Regions from separate parts of the Halorhodospira halophila SL1 genome, predicted to be linked through region 1. Evidence: predicted binding sites of a transcription regulator. Region 1 holds the regulator's gene; each other region holds the start of a gene.
The links. Region 1 encodes sigma-54, which starts transcription at its own class of promoters, with help from an activator protein. Its sites were predicted from a motif close to TGGCANGNTNCNTGCTT; they were not measured.
Positions count from the first base shown of each region.

Region 1 (4,773 bases):
ATGCTGGCACCCCGCGGTCGCTGCGAGCGCCGTGGTGCGCAACGGACACTGCGGCCCGGCTGCTGGACGCGGCCTCGACCAGCGGGGCCAGTGGACGGCGGTGGCTGTCGGTCAGGGTGATCCGGGGGAGGCTTAGCTCCAGCAGCCGACGGTGGTCGCGCCGACCATGCAGGGCGGCTTCGGCTTCGGTGGTGCCGGGGGTCGGCTGCAGCTGGATGCACAGTGCCACGGCGGCCTCGTTGCGGAATGCCTCAGGGCCGTAGAGTTCCGTGACATCCACCAGGCCCAGGTCACGCAGGTGCAACAGCCCCCGCCCCTGTTGGGGGCCGGTGCCGAGCAGACGGTCCCCCTCGCGGCGCAGCTGCACGGCGTCATCGGCCACCAGCGCGTGGCCGCGGTCGAGCAGGGCCAGGGCCGTATCACTCTTGCCCGCGCCGCTGGGCCCCTCGAGCAGAACCCCGCGACCGTGGACGGTGACCAGCAGACCGGGGATGACCGGCCCGTGCGCGGCCGTTTTCACGACGGGTCGGCTTGTGACTGCCATTCCCGCAGGGCCACCTGCAGTTCCTCACCGTCCGAGGAGCGGCGCAGCCGTTCGCACAGGCTGCTGTCGCTGAACATCTCGGCGAGGCTGGCCAGGATCTGCAGGTGCTCGTCGGTGAAGTGTTCGGGTACGACCAGGGCGAACAGCAGGTCCACGGGTGCCTTGTCGAAGGCGTTGAACTCGATGCCCCGATCCAGCTGGATCAGGGCGCCGATGGCGCGGTCAATCCCGTCGATGCGGGCGTGGGGTACGGCTACGCCGTGCCCCAGGCCCGTGCTGCCCAGCCGCTCACGGGCCAGCAGTCGGTTGCTGATTTCTCGGGCGTCGAGGCCGTCGCCGCTGGCCCCGATCAGTTCGCCTATGCGCAGGAGTACCTGCTCCTTGTCCTCGATGCCGCTCTCGCAGCGAACACGTTCCGGCGTGATGAGTTGCTCGATGTCCATGGAGTGTCCGATCGGCTGGCCCGCTGAACCGCGTCCCGCCACCTTTACAGGCTGGCCTTGAGGGACGCGCCCTGCCGTCGCTGATCGACGGCCTTCTCTTTGTGTTTCAGGACCTGACGGTCAAGCTTGTCCACGAGCACGTCAATGGCTGCATAGAGGTCTTCCTCAATGGCATCGGCAAAGACGCGCCCGCCGCCACCCCCGATGTGGATGACCGACTCGGCCTTCTGCTGTCTCTTCTCCACCGAGAGGATCACCTCGGTATCGATGACGTGGTCGAAGTGGCGTTGAATGCGTTGCATCTTCTCGTTGACATGCGCCCGGAGAGCCGGGGTGATCTCGACATGATGTCCACTGAGCTTGATCTGCATACCGCCTCCTGAACCCCTGCGGCCGGCAGAGCCGGGCGCCTCAGCGCCTCCGGGCCTCCTTGCGCTCCGCCGACGATGCGATGGACAGGGACTCCCGGTATTTGGCGACCGTCCGACGCGCCACCTGGATCCCCTCCTCATGAAGGATACGCGCAATCGCGCTGTCACTCAGCGGTTTTGCCCGATCCTCTTCGGCAATCAGTCGGCGGATCCGTGCCCGGATCGCCGTTGCCGAAGCCTCTCCGCCGTCGCTGGTCTGCACGTGGCTTGAGAAGAAGTACTTGAACTCGAAGGTGCCCCGGGGCGTGTGCATGTACTTGCTGGTGGTGATGCGAGAGATGGTGGACTCGTGCATCTCCACCGCCTCGGCGATCTCGCGCAGGACCAGTGGTTGCATCGCCTCCTCGCCGTGGTCGAGGAAACCCTGTTGCCGTTCCACGATGGCGCTGGCCACTTTGAGCAAGGTCTCATTCCTGCTGCGCAGGCTCTTGATCAGCCAGCGCGCCTCTTGGAGGTGGTTGCGCAGACAGTGGTTGTCCGCGCTCCGGTCTGCCCTGCGGATCAGGCTGGCGTAATACGCGTTGACGCGCAAGCGGGGGGCGGTTTCGCTGTTGAGTTCGACCTGCCAGGCGCCGTCGCGGCGCACCACCAGAACGTCGGGGATGACGTAGTCGGGCGTGGTGTCGCTAATCTGCGAGCCGGGTCGGGGGTCGAGGCTCTGGATCAGGCCGAGGATGCTGCCGAGGGCCTCGTCGCTGACCCCCAGAGCCCGGCCCAGGTCGTCGTATCGCCGCTCGGCGATCAGCCCCAGGTGCTCGAGCAGGGCGTGGCGGGCCTCTTCCCGCCACGGGGTGTCTTCGGGCAGCTGCTCGAGCTGGACGCACAGCGCTTCCTGGGGATCGCGGGCGGCGACGCCGGTCGGGTCGAGTCGCTGGACGCGCTGCAGCACCGCTTCGAGCTCCTCGGCGTCAACCTGCTCATCCTCCGGGCACCCGGCCAGTAGGTCGTCGGTGCTCTGGGTCAGGTAGCCGTCGTCGCCGACGGCGTCGACGATGACCTCGGCGATGGAGCGCTCGCGCGCGGAGAACGCCTCCAGCTCGATCTGTGCATGCAGGTGCTGCTGCAGGCTGTCGGAGGCGGCCGGCCGGTTGTCCAGGGTGTCGCGTTGGGCCGCCTCGTCGCCCGGCGCGCTCAGCGCCGTGCTGCCGTCGTAGATGTCGTCCCAGGAGGTATCCAGCGGTAGGTCCTCGGGGATGTCGTCGCCGGCAGGGTCGCTGGCCGGGGCCTCGTCCTCACGGGCCTCTTGTTCCTGCTGCTCGTGTTGCTCCTGCTCCTGCTGCTCGAGCTCGCCTTCCTCGTCGAGCTCGAGCATGAAGTTCGACTCCAGGGCCTGCTGGATCTCGGTGCGCAGCTCCAGGCTGGAGAGTTGCAGCAACCGGATGGCCTGCTGCAGCTGGGGCGTCATGGTCAGCTGCTGGCCGATGCGTAGCTGCAGCGACTGCTTCATGGCCGTGTCCGTCGTGCTTGCAGCATCCGTATACCGTCGCTCACAGGCGGAAGTCCTCACCCAGATAGACCTCGCGGACCCGCGGGTTGGCGAGCACGCTTTCGGCGTCGCCAGCGGCCAGAACCTCGCCGTCGCTGAGGATGTACGCGCGCTGCACGATCCCCAGTGTCTCGCGCACGTTGTGATCGGTGATCAGTACGCCAATACCGCGCTGCGCCAGCTGGCGGACGATGCGCTGGATCTCGCCCACCGAGATCGGGTCGACCCCGGCAAACGGCTCGTCGAGCAGTATGAACCGGGGGGCTGCCGCCAGGGCGCGGGCGATCTCCACGCGCCGGCGTTCGCCGCCGGACAGGGCGATGCCCGGGGAGTCGCGGACGTGGGTCACCCCGAACTCCTCGAGCAGGCGATCCAGCTCCTGTTCCCGCTCGGCGCCGCCGAGGTCGCCGCGTAGCTGCAGGATGGCCCGTACGTTATCCGCCACGCTCAGTTTACGAAAGACCGAGGGTTCCTGCGGGAGGTATCCGATGCCGAGGCGGGCCCGGGCGTGGATGGGCAGCCGGGTGAGGTCGTCGCCCTCCAGGGTGATCCGCCCCTCGTCGGCCTGGACCAGTCCGACGACCATGTAGAAGCAGGTGGTCTTGCCGGCGCCGTTGGGCCCGAGCAGGCCGACGATCTCGCCGTTGGCCACTTCGAGCCCGGCGCCGTTGACCACAGTGCGACCGCGGTAGCGTTTGGTCAGCCCTTCCGCACGCAGCGTGACCACCGGTCAGTCCTCCTCGCGCCGGGTCGGGTACAGGATGGTCCGCGCCCGCTGCCCTTCAGCGCCACGGGCCTTCATGATCTGTCCCTCCAGGTCGACATCGATGGTCTCGGCGGTGACCTGGTCGTCTCCCTGCCAGAGGCGCGCATCGCCCTGGAAATGGGCGCGTTCGGGCCCGCGGGTGTAGTACTCCATCCGCTTCGCCTCGGCGTGGACCGGGCGGGGCTGGTTCTCCGGGTGGTCGCGGTAGGTGGCGGGCGTTCCGTCAACGTAGACGTGGCTGAGGTCGCCGTCCTCGTCGGTATAGACCTCCATGCGGTCGCCGGTGATGCGCATCTCGCCCCGGGTGAGCACGGCATCGCCCTCGTAGACGCTGACCCCGGCAACGGCGTCGACGTCCACACTGTCGGCCTCGAGTTCCACCGGCGCGTCCTCGCGCTGCTCCATCGCCGCCGCCGGTAGGGCGGCGATGGCGAGCAGCGCGGCGCCAAGAAGCCGCACCCGGGTGCGGCCCGTGGTCTCAATGCAGCCCATACTCCCCCCGGACATCGGCGTGCAGGCGCAGTCGGTCGGTTCGGTAATCCAGCGTCATGCCAGTGCCGCGCAGGGTGCCGGCCGGCTCGCGGGCGGTGACCGCCTCGGTGGTGCGGGCCTCGCCGGCGCGCAGATCTACCAGCAGGTTGCGGGTGGCGATATCCAGCGCTGGGCGTGTGCCCTGGGCCGGACGGTGAATATCCACTTCGTCGAACAGGCGGACCTCCGCGCCCTCGCGCTCGGCGATGCCGAAGGGGGCGCGGGCCTCCCAGGTGGCGCCGTCCCGCGAACGCATGCGCAGATCCGGCTCGACGATCTCCAGTTCGCCGCGACCGGGGAAGTGTTCGCCGGTGTGCCCGTGGAGGGCGGCCCGGCGCTGGCCCTGCTCGTCGAAGTCGACCATCGTGAACCCTTCCAGGAAGAAGTCCGGGCGCTCCTCAGGCGGCTCGGTGGTGTCTGGTTCGGGCGGCGTCGGATCCCGGGTCAGCAGCAGGCTGAGGAGTACGATGAACCCGAGGGTTGCCAGGGGGAAGAGGGCTCCGCGGCGCATGGTTCAGCCTTCTGCCCGGCGCAACATCGGTTCGAGCTGCCCCTGGGCGTGGAGGATCAGT
Region 1 is NC_008789.1:2,325,422-2,330,194, reverse strand. It holds gene HHAL_RS10755 (HPr kinase/phosphorylase) at 1-520, opposite strand, end outside; gene rapZ (RNase adapter RapZ) at 1-2, opposite strand, end outside; gene HHAL_RS10750 (PTS sugar transporter subunit IIA) at 517-987, opposite strand; gene hpf (ribosome hibernation-promoting factor, HPF/YfiA family) at 1,032-1,358, opposite strand; gene HHAL_RS10740 (RNA polymerase factor sigma-54) at 1,399-2,865, opposite strand; gene lptB (LPS export ABC transporter ATP-binding protein) at 2,906-3,631, opposite strand; gene lptA (lipopolysaccharide transport periplasmic protein LptA) at 3,635-4,162, opposite strand; gene lptC (LPS export ABC transporter periplasmic protein LptC) at 4,149-4,712, opposite strand; gene HHAL_RS10720 (KdsC family phosphatase) at 4,716-4,773, opposite strand, start outside.

Region 2 (4,773 bases), 600 kb from region 1:
CGACTGATGGTCCTGACCTTCAACCCCCTGGGGCTGTGGGGGGCACGTCGGTTGTGGGGGCGGTGGCGCTCGGCCCCGGTACCCTGGGGCGGCCGCCAGTGGCTTGCCTCCACCGTCGGGGTGCATCTGCGACGCTGCGGCTTTGAGACCGTGGCTCGGCACGATCTCTGTTTTCGGCCACCTATCCAGGGAGAGCGCCTGCAAAAGCGTCTGGATCCATGGGAGGATAGGCTCCGCCGGCTCGGCCGCTTCGCCGCCGGCGTACAGATCACCGTAGCGATCCGGCGTGAGCCAGGGTCACTGCGAGGGAAAACCCGGGTCGAGCGCTTAGGTCGAGGCGTCCCCGTCGGGGCTGCGCACCCGGTGGGCCGGATCTGCGCGCAGGCCCAGAAGCGAGGAGGTAGTGCGTGACCGAGCAGCGCGGCGTGGTGGAGGCATTCACGGATGGGGCCTGTCGAGGTAATCCGGGCCCCGGAGGGTGGGGCGTGCTGCTACGCTACGGCGAGCATGAGCGAGAGCTCTACGGTGGGGAGCCGGAGACCACCAACAACCGCATGGAACTAACCGCGGCGATCCGCGCCCTGGAGGCCTTGGATCGGCCCTGCCGGGTGGTGCTGACCACCGACTCCCAGTACGTACGTCGCGGGATCACCGAGTGGCTGGAGGGCTGGAAGCGCCGGGGCTGGCGCACCGCATCGCGCAAGCCGGTGCTCAACCAGGACCTGTGGCAACGGCTCGATGAGCTGGCCGCGTACCACCAGGTCGACTGGCACTGGGTGCGTGGCCACGCCGGTCATGCGGAGAATGAGCGTGCCGATGCTCTGGCCAACCAGGGGATCGACGAGCTGGTTGCCTAGGCTCGCTGCCCGTCCCTGGCGGGCCTGGGATAGAATCGGGACGGCCAACCTAGAACCTGAAACAAATCGGAGAGTAGCGCATGAACAAAGCCGATCTGGCTGAAAAGGTCGCAGCCGAAACCGGGGTCTCCAAGCGTGTCGCAACGGACGCGGTGAGTGCTGTTTTCACGGGCATCGAGGAGAGCCTGGCCAGCGGGGAGGATGTCTCGATCCCCGGTTTTGGCAAGTTTGCCGTGGTCGCCCGCCCCGAGCGGCAGGGCCGCAACCCGCAGACGGGCGAACTGATCGACATTCCCGCCGGCATGAACGTCCGGTTCAAGCCGGGCGCGCCGCTCAAGCGCTCCGTGGATCAGTAGCAGGAGGCTGCCATGTTCCGTCGGCTGCGTAGTTGGGTCGGGGTCGGGATCCTGGGTGGCACAGGCGCCCTGATAGCGGGGTGTGGCGGCGGCGACGCCGGCACCCTGGCGGCCGACTACTGCGACTACATTCGTCACGCCGACGACATGAGCTTCGAGGAGCAGCAGGAGACTATCACGGCACTCGACGAGCGTTACCAGCGCAAGGGCATCCGGGAGAGCAGCATTCGCGTGGCGATCCAGCGCGAGTGTCCGGACGCCCTCGCCGAGCATGATGTCCGCATGCTTGGCCTGCTCGGTGAGACGCTGCGCGAGATGCGTGACGAGCTGCAGGAGCTGCGATAGCCCCGGCCCCGGGAAGCGGATCCTCCCGGGGTCGCACCGTGTTAGTGCGAACGCGCTCCCGGCTGCATCAATATGGTGCGCCCAGCCCCCGATGTGTGCCGCTGCACCATCGTAAGACCCCGTCTAGCCGAAATCCCAGAAGCTGGCACAGGGATTGCTACCACCTCCGTGAGCCCCGACTGGGGAACATTGATTAGCCGTTTCGGAGGTGGAACCCCATGGCTGCAACCGGTAAGGACGTACTCAAGCTCATCAAGGATGAGGACGTGAAGTTCGTCGACCTGCGCTTCACCGACACGCGCGGGAAAGAGATGCACGTAACCCTGCCCGTCTCCCAGGTCGATGAGGACCTGTTCGAGCACGGCAAGATGTTCGACGGCTCTTCCATCGACGGCTGGAAGGGGATCCAGGAGTCGGACATGATCATGCTCCCGGATGCCGAGAGCGCCGTCCTCGACCCCTTCACCGATGAGCCGACCCTCAAGCTGGTCTGTGACATCCTCGAGCCGAGCACTCTGCAGGGCTACGACCGCGATCCGCGCTCGGCCGCCAAGCGGGCCGAGGCGTATCTGGCCTCCACGGGTATTGGAGATAGTGCCCTGTTCGGTCCCGAGCCGGAGTTCTTCGTCTTCGACGACGTCCGCTGGGGCGCCGACATGAGCGGCTGCTTCTATAAGGTGGACTCCGAGGAGGCCGGCTGGAACTCCGAGCGGGTCTACCCAGACGGTAATATCGGTCACCGCCCCGGCGTGAAGGGCGGCTACTTCCCGGTCCCGCCGGTGGATTCGCTGCACAACATCCGCGGCGCCATGTGTCAGGCCCTGGCCGATATGGGCCTAGAGCCGGAGGTCCACCACCACGAGGTGGCCACTGCCGGTCAGGGGGAGATCGGTACCGCGGCCCGTACCCTGGTCAAGAAGGCCGACGAGCTGCAGACGCTCAAGTACTGCGTGCACAACGTCGCCCACGCCTACGGCAAGACCGCCACCTTTATGCCCAAGCCGCTAGTGGGCGACAACGGCAACGGCATGCACGTGCACCAGTCGGTCTCCAAAGGCGGCAACAATATCTTCACCGGGGACCAGTACGGCGGGCTCTCCGAGGAGGCGCTCTACTACATCGGCGGCATCATCAAGCACGCCAAGGCGATCAACGCCTTCGCCAACGCCTCCACCAACAGCTACAAGCGCCTGGTGCCCGGCTTCGAGGCGCCGGTGCTGCTCGCCTACTCGGCGCGCAATCGCTCCGCCTCGGTGCGGGTGCCCTATGTGGCCAACCCCAAGGCGCGGCGGATCGAGGTCCGCTTCCCGGACTCCACCGGCAACCCGTACCTGACCTTCGCCGCTATGCTGATGGCCGGTCTCGACGGCATCCGCAACAAGATCCACCCCGGCGAGGCGATGGACAAGGACCTCTACGACCTGCCGCCGGAGGAGGAGAAGGAGATCCCCAAGGTCGCCTTCCAGCTCGACGAGGCGCTCGAGGCCCTGGACAACGACCGCGAGTTCCTCAAGCAGGGCGGGGTCTTCTCCGACGACCTGATCGACGCCTACATCGAACTGAAGATGGAGGAGGTCACCCGCCTTCGCATGACCACCCATCCGGTGGAGTTCGACCTGTATTACAGCGTCTGACCTTGGTGCCTCGGCTGGGGCGGGGGTTCCCCCCCGCCCCAGCGGCTCCATTCTGGTCGGATCGCCCGACGGCAACCAACGTTCCGCTCCGCGTCAGGATGAATTGACGCCAAGCGACTGGGTGCATAAAATGCGCGCCAACAGTTGCGGGGTGGAGCAGTCAGGTAGCTCGTCGGGCTCATAACCCGAAGGTCGCAGGTTCAAATCCTGCCCCCGCTACCAAATTCGAGCCGAGCCCCCGCTCAGCGTGCACGTCAGTGTCCGCCGACGGGGGTTTTTTCGTTTTAGGGAGCGCGTATCCGATGGCGGAATCTGCTGCGAGACGGGGATCGGTGCCCACCTGGCTGATGGTGGTTGCCTATCTGAGCGCCGTGCTGCTGCCCACCCTGGGGTTGCTGCTCGGCATGTACCTGGGCTATCGCCGGGTGCTGCTCCACGCTTTCCTGGTGGTTGGTTTGAGCACCATCATCGGCTTCGTGTGGTACCCGATGGTCTTCGGCTAGAGATCGGTCACCCTGAGGCCACCGCCCAAAACGGTGGCCTCACTCGGTGGCTAATAGAGCACCAAGTCCTGCCCCCAGCCGCCGAAGACCTCCAGCACATCCTCCAGCTCTTCGTCGATCCGCTCCTCCAGGCCGCTCTGGCTACCGAAGGCCTCTCGGACTACGTCTGGGCAGGTGACGATCTCGTAGGGGAAGCTCCCTTCTCCGGGGCGGCCGAAGTAGAGGGAGACCCCTTCCAGGTCCCCGTCGAGGAACTCGATGTAGTCCAGCGTATCCAGCTCATCCAGGTAGAACCGGTAACTGTGCTCCGACCACACCACGTATCCTCGCTCCCAGTCGTCCTGGGGGGTGGGTGGTGGTGCGGCGGCGCCGGCCAGGTTCGGGTTCTTTAGCTGGCGCAGATACTGGCGGAGGGCGCGTAGATCACCGAGCCGGACCTCGCGGTCGCAGGTCTCGCGCAGAGCGCGGAAGTAGCCGGTCGCTGCCTGGTTGATGAGCGCCGCTACGATCAGCAGGCGGCGATAATCGGGCACATCGGGGTCAATCACCTCCAGGTCGCCGCGTGCCCCCAGGACATCACCGAAGATCGGGTCCATGAGCTGGTGCAGGGTGTAGCCCCAGAGGACGATGGCTCCGATCGTCAGGCCCAGCAGCGCGACCCCGACCGCCTCTGCACTGGCGTTCATGAACTCAGCGATCTGGGGCTCGTGGCGCGTTGCCAGCACCAGGACGGCGGCAACCCCCAGCGCGCCAAGGAACAGCAGCGTACGCTCCCGGGCCCGGAAGCGCATGCGCTCCTGGAACGCCCCCAGCTCTTCCTGCTCGGGGGGATCGCTATCGGCCACGCGGTCGGCGTTGAAGGGGCCTTCCGGGTGCGGGGGGCGATCGTAGCGGTTGGCCATGGGGGGCTCCTTGGTACCTGCAACGGGCGACATTCTACAGCCTGGGCGCACGGAGGCCGATGCGGGCAGCCTGTCTGCGGCGCGTTCAAGCCGTAGCAGAAAACCAGAAAGGTCTGCACGAAAGAGGCAGCGGTGGGCAATAGTGAGTATTGTCGCGGATGAGACGCCGCAGCTGC
Region 2 is NC_008789.1:1,720,492-1,725,264, reverse strand. It holds gene HHAL_RS12690 (class I SAM-dependent methyltransferase) at 1-411, shown strand, start outside; gene rnhA (ribonuclease HI) at 408-857, shown strand; gene HHAL_RS07965 (HU family DNA-binding protein) at 938-1,213, shown strand; gene HHAL_RS07960 (hypothetical protein) at 1,226-1,558, shown strand; gene glnA (glutamate--ammonia ligase) at 1,777-3,192, shown strand; tRNA gene HHAL_RS07950 (tRNA-Met) at 3,338-3,414, shown strand; gene HHAL_RS13345 (hypothetical protein) at 3,495-3,695, shown strand; gene HHAL_RS07945 (hypothetical protein) at 3,746-4,597, opposite strand.
Region 2: glnA (glutamate--ammonia ligase) is a predicted target of sigma-54. The motif match lies at 1,702-1,718, and genes of this name have one in related genera.

Region 3 (4,773 bases), 670 kb from region 1:
TGCTTCTTCATTAGTTGGATCTTCATGGGTTGGGTCTCCTTCCTTCGTGTCCTTGGAGCGGTTACTGGAACCGGGGCCAAATGCGGCCTCGCCAGGACCGATGCATCGGGCGTGCCAGTGGTGGCAGGTGGTGAGCGAGGGCCGCGTGTGCGGCCCCTTGAGGGGGATGGCCCCGGGTGCGGGTGCCCTGCAGGCGGGCTTGGCCGGGGAGGGGCGTAAAGAAAGTCGACGGCGGTTCGGGCGCGGTTGCAGGGGCAATGGAGGGGACGGCTGCGCCACAGCCAGGTGCTGGGCCTTCGTCAGAGTGGTGCCGGCTGACCGGCGTGCGCCCGGTTGTCGCTGGGGGATCGGGCGGGGGCGCTGCCGCAGGGGGCGGCCCCAGCCGGGGACCTGTAAAGTCAAGTGAACGACCCGCTTGGGGTGGAGCACAGCCTAATCCGGGTGTCCGCCTTCGCTGGACCAGAAGAGCTGACGACTACCTGGATCAGGCCGTAACTCGGGCTAGGCCTTGGCGTGCCAGGCCCTGACTAAGCTGAAGCGGGCGTTCCGCTCTCGCCTCGCCGCCGGCGCAGGCCACCGGTGGTGGCGAGGGCGATCAGCACGAGCGACCCGCCCATGAGCACCAGCGTGCTCGGCTCGGGTACCTGGAAGTTCATTTTGCCTTCCCGGCCCCCGGCGTAGTGGGTGTAAAGCTCGACCTCGGAATCTTCTGCAACTGCAACACCGTTATCGCTGTACGCGTCCTCGTTGATGACCGTGCTTCTTTCTGTAGCGCCACCGGCCTCACCGAACGCCGTGATTAGTTGTAACCCGATGAGTTCTTCAAAGGCACGACCATCTGCGGTGGCCCAAAAGCCGTCCAGCGCATCAGTGACCTCAAAATCGAGGTCAAACTGGGTCGCTTCAATCCCCTGGAGGTTGCCGTCGTCGTCGAGCTCGAAACCACCCAGTGCGCTGCCGCCTGTCAGTTTCAACTCGAGGACTTTTTTGCCACTACCAGCCTGGTTCCAGATATCGTCGCCCGTGTGCCACGGCTCGGGGGTCTCCAGGTCTCGCAGCTCCTGATCGTCGTCTCCGGCAAAGAAGAACTCGATGGTCCCGCTGTCATAGATCAGAGACCGGCCATTACCTACCTCATCAACAGGCAGGTCATTATCGGCCTCGTCCAGTAGTTCCTGGGTCTCGAGCGCCTCGCCGGTCCGGCCTTTAATATTATTCCATCTGAGGGTCATGTCCCTTGCACCGATACTGCCCAGTTCCACATCCTCGCCGGTATCGAATGGGTTGTAGTCTTGGATGCGTCCGACGCCGCGGTCGATAAACGAAGACCCTCGATCCGGGACCCAGTTTTCGTTTTCGCTAGGCCCGAATTGCTGGGTTGCGGTTCGTAGTTCCCAGCTGAGCGAGTCAAGGGGGGCGGTTGCTCCCCCCTCGTAGCCATCAAAACCGTCGAATTCGCTGGGGTCGATGGTGAACTGAGTCGCATGGGCAGGCGTGGCGAGCACGCTGAGCATCACCGCCGAAGATGTCGCGAGACTTAGAATCGGTTGGGTCCTCATCGGTTGGGTCTCCTTTCCTTGGTTTCCTTGAAGTGGCTATTGACACTGAGCGCATGGGTGACGTTCGCCAGCGCGCTGATGCATCGGGCGTGCCAGTGGGGGTGCGCGGTGGGCGAGGGCGGCGCGTGCGGCCCGCAGATTTAGCCTGGTCTTCGGCGCCGGATGCCGGTGGGCGAGTGGGCAGCCATGGGTGTAAAGAAACTCAACGTCCGATCGCAGTCGTTGAGTGCCCCGGAGCCGATCAGCCGGGCGGGTATCACTGCAGGAAAAAACGCCTAGAGTTACGGGATAGGAGGTGGCCGGCCGCGTAGACCCCGGCTCGGTCGTTAGCTTGTGGCACACCCGGTCGGTGCGGCGCATAAAAGGAGGTGACTTGTGAGGAAAGGATCTGGGCTGAGAAGGGTACAGGGCGATCGGCCCCGCAATCCGTTGCTGGGGGCGGCGGCGTGGCCGCACGTCGCCGCCCTGGGGGTGTTCGCGCTTTGGATGGTTGGTTGTGAAGCGTGGCAAGGGTTGTCCGAAGAGGAGTATCTGGAGCGCGCGGCGGAGCAACTAGAGGCTGGGGAGTACCGTGCGGCGGTTCTTGACTATAGGAATGCCCTTCAAAAAGTAGAGACGCCCGAGACCCGCGGTCAGCTCGGGTTGGCGTACGCCGGCGATGGCGATACCGACGCAGCGATTAATCACCTCACCCGCGCGCTGGAGCAGGGGGCGGAGCCCAAGCGCTACGCCCCGACCCTCGCCCGCCTTTATCACGAGACAAGGCAACACGGCGAGCTGGTCGACTTCGAATACGAAGCGCTTGAGGGGGAGGCCAAGGCCCGGGTATTTGCCTACCGCGCAGTGGCGGCCTACCACCGGGGGGATGACGAAGCGGGTAGCGAGTTGTTGACGGCCGCGGTGAGCGAAGCAGCGGACCTTCCGGAGCTGGAGTTGGCAAAGGCCTTTGGTGCCCTCGTTGCCGGTGATCGGGCGCAAGCTGCGAGCCACCTGGAGGCCGCTGTGGCGCTCGATGAAGACTACTATCCGGCATGGACGCTTCGCGGCAGCCTGGCTGAGGTCGTTGGTGAAAGGCAGAGCGCACGGGAGGCCTTCGATCGAGCCGTCGATCTACGACCCGACTATGTGAGCGATCGTTTCTCGCGAGCGATGGTTCGGCTTCGCGAAGAAGACTTTGAAGGGGCCCGAGCTGACGCCGAGCAACTGGTCGAAGGGGCGCCGGGTTTTGCCGGCGGCTACTTCTTGATGGGGCTCGTAGAACTCGAGGGTGATTCCCCCGATGAAGCCCGAACGCAGTTCGAGGAAGCGCTGGCACGCCAACGGGAATATCGCCCGGCGCGCCCCTATCTCGCAGGGCTGGAGCTTGAGCGTGGGAACCTTGCCCAGGCCGAGCACCACCTGAATCGATACCACGCGAGTGGTCCGGGGTCTGTGACCAGCTACACCTTGCGGGCAAGGTTGTACATGGCGCAAGATCAGCCCGAGGAGGCGCGGGAGGTCCTCAGTGAGGCGCTCGCGGAACGGCCGGAATGGGTTTCTGAGCTGGGCGATCGGCTAGGTGCGCTCTATCTGGATACCGGCGATGTGGAGTCCGGTATCCAGACCCTGAGGCGTGTTTTGGACGCGCAACCCGATGCCCTGGAGACGCGCGAGGTGCTCGGAACGGCGCTGCTGCTGGCCGGAGACGAAGAGAAGGGCCTTGAGGAGTTAGAAGCCGTGGCGTCCGCTGATGGGGCCCTGCGTGCAGCGGATTTGACATTGGTGCAGGCTTATATCGAGGCTGGGCGTTTCGAGGCGGCGGCGGTCGCTGCTGAGCGGACCCAGGATAAGGCCCCGGAGGATCCCGTAGGATATAACCTCCGTGCCGCGGTCCTCCTGGGTCAAGGGGATCGCCCGGGGGCGCGGCGTGTGTTGCGAGAAGGGCTGGAGGCGGTTCCGGACAGTGCCGATCTGGCGATGAATCTTAGCAGCCTCGAGCGCGCCCGCGGTGAGGCCGAGGCGGGGATCGAAGTGCTTCGTGGGGTGCATCAAGCAGTACCCGATGAGCCGCGGGTGGCGATGCGGCTGGCTGAGTGGCTGATCCAGATGGATTCCGCAGCCGAGGGGCTGTCCGTGCTTGAGCAAACCCTGGAAGAACGTCCGGAGGATGCACAGTTTCTAGGCGAGGCCGCACGGATCTACGGCATGGCCGGTGAGGACCGAGAGGCGCGGAGGCTGCTCGAGCGCGCCACGGAGTTGGACCCGGATGCCGCCGACCTGCATTACCTGCTCGCGCTGGCGCGTGCGGCCGCGGGGGATGAGCAAGGGTCGGTGGAGGCCTTGGAGTCGGCGCTTTCGGCTGATCCCAGCCACTACTCGGCGGCCCATGCCCGGTCACGGCAGTTGGCTCGCCAGGGGCAAAGGGAGGAGGCTGAAGAGGTTTTCGCACCGGTGGCCGAAGCCAACCCGGATGCACCGGAGGTGCACGCCCATCAGGGTTGGTTGGCGTATCGCGATGGCCGGTTTGCGCGTGCGGCCGAGCATTATGGACACGCCCTCTCAGGTCGTATGGAGCGGTCCTGGGTGCTCGAGGGCTACACCGCCAAGCGCGCCGCAGATGACCTGGATGCCGGTATCGATCGTCTAAACGACTGGCTGAGCGCCAATCCGGCAGATGCGCAGATGCGCCATGTGCTGGGCTCTGCACTACTGGAAGCAGGTCGCGACGAGGATGCCATCCAGGTTTATACGCACCTGTTACAGCAGCGTGAGCAGGACCCGCTGGCCTTGAATAACCTGGCGTGGCTTCTGCGCGAGGACGCGCCGGACCAAGCGCTGGAATACGCCCGGCGCGCCTATGACCTGGCCCCGGGGGAGGCTGCCGTGCTGGACACCCTCGGCGTGGTGCTCCTTCGCAACGACCGGACGTCCGATGCGGTTGAGTATCTCGATCAGGCCGTGGCCCTTGCCGGCGGCGATCCGGACGTGCAACTCAATCTTGCCAGGGCGCTTCGTGCTGACGGTCAGGTGAGCCAAGCCCGTGATATCCTCGAGCAGTTGCTGGAGGCGCATGCGGACTTTTCGGGGCGCCAGGACGCAGAGGAAATGTTGACGAACCTCGGCGATTGAGTGCTTGAGAGCTTCTGGTGCACCAAAAAACAAGGAGGGGGAAAGTCCCCCTCCTTGTGCCTTTTCGTGTCGTATAAGGCGTAAGGCACCCGAGGTGCTTGCGGTG
Region 3 is NC_008789.1:1,659,739-1,664,511, reverse strand. It holds gene HHAL_RS07740 (PEP-CTERM sorting domain-containing protein) at 1-26, opposite strand, end outside; gene HHAL_RS07735 (PEP-CTERM sorting domain-containing protein) at 528-1,559, opposite strand; gene HHAL_RS07730 (tetratricopeptide repeat protein) at 1,935-4,667, shown strand.
Region 3: HHAL_RS07735 (PEP-CTERM sorting domain-containing protein) is a predicted target of sigma-54. The motif match lies at 1,638-1,654, and genes of this name have one in related genera.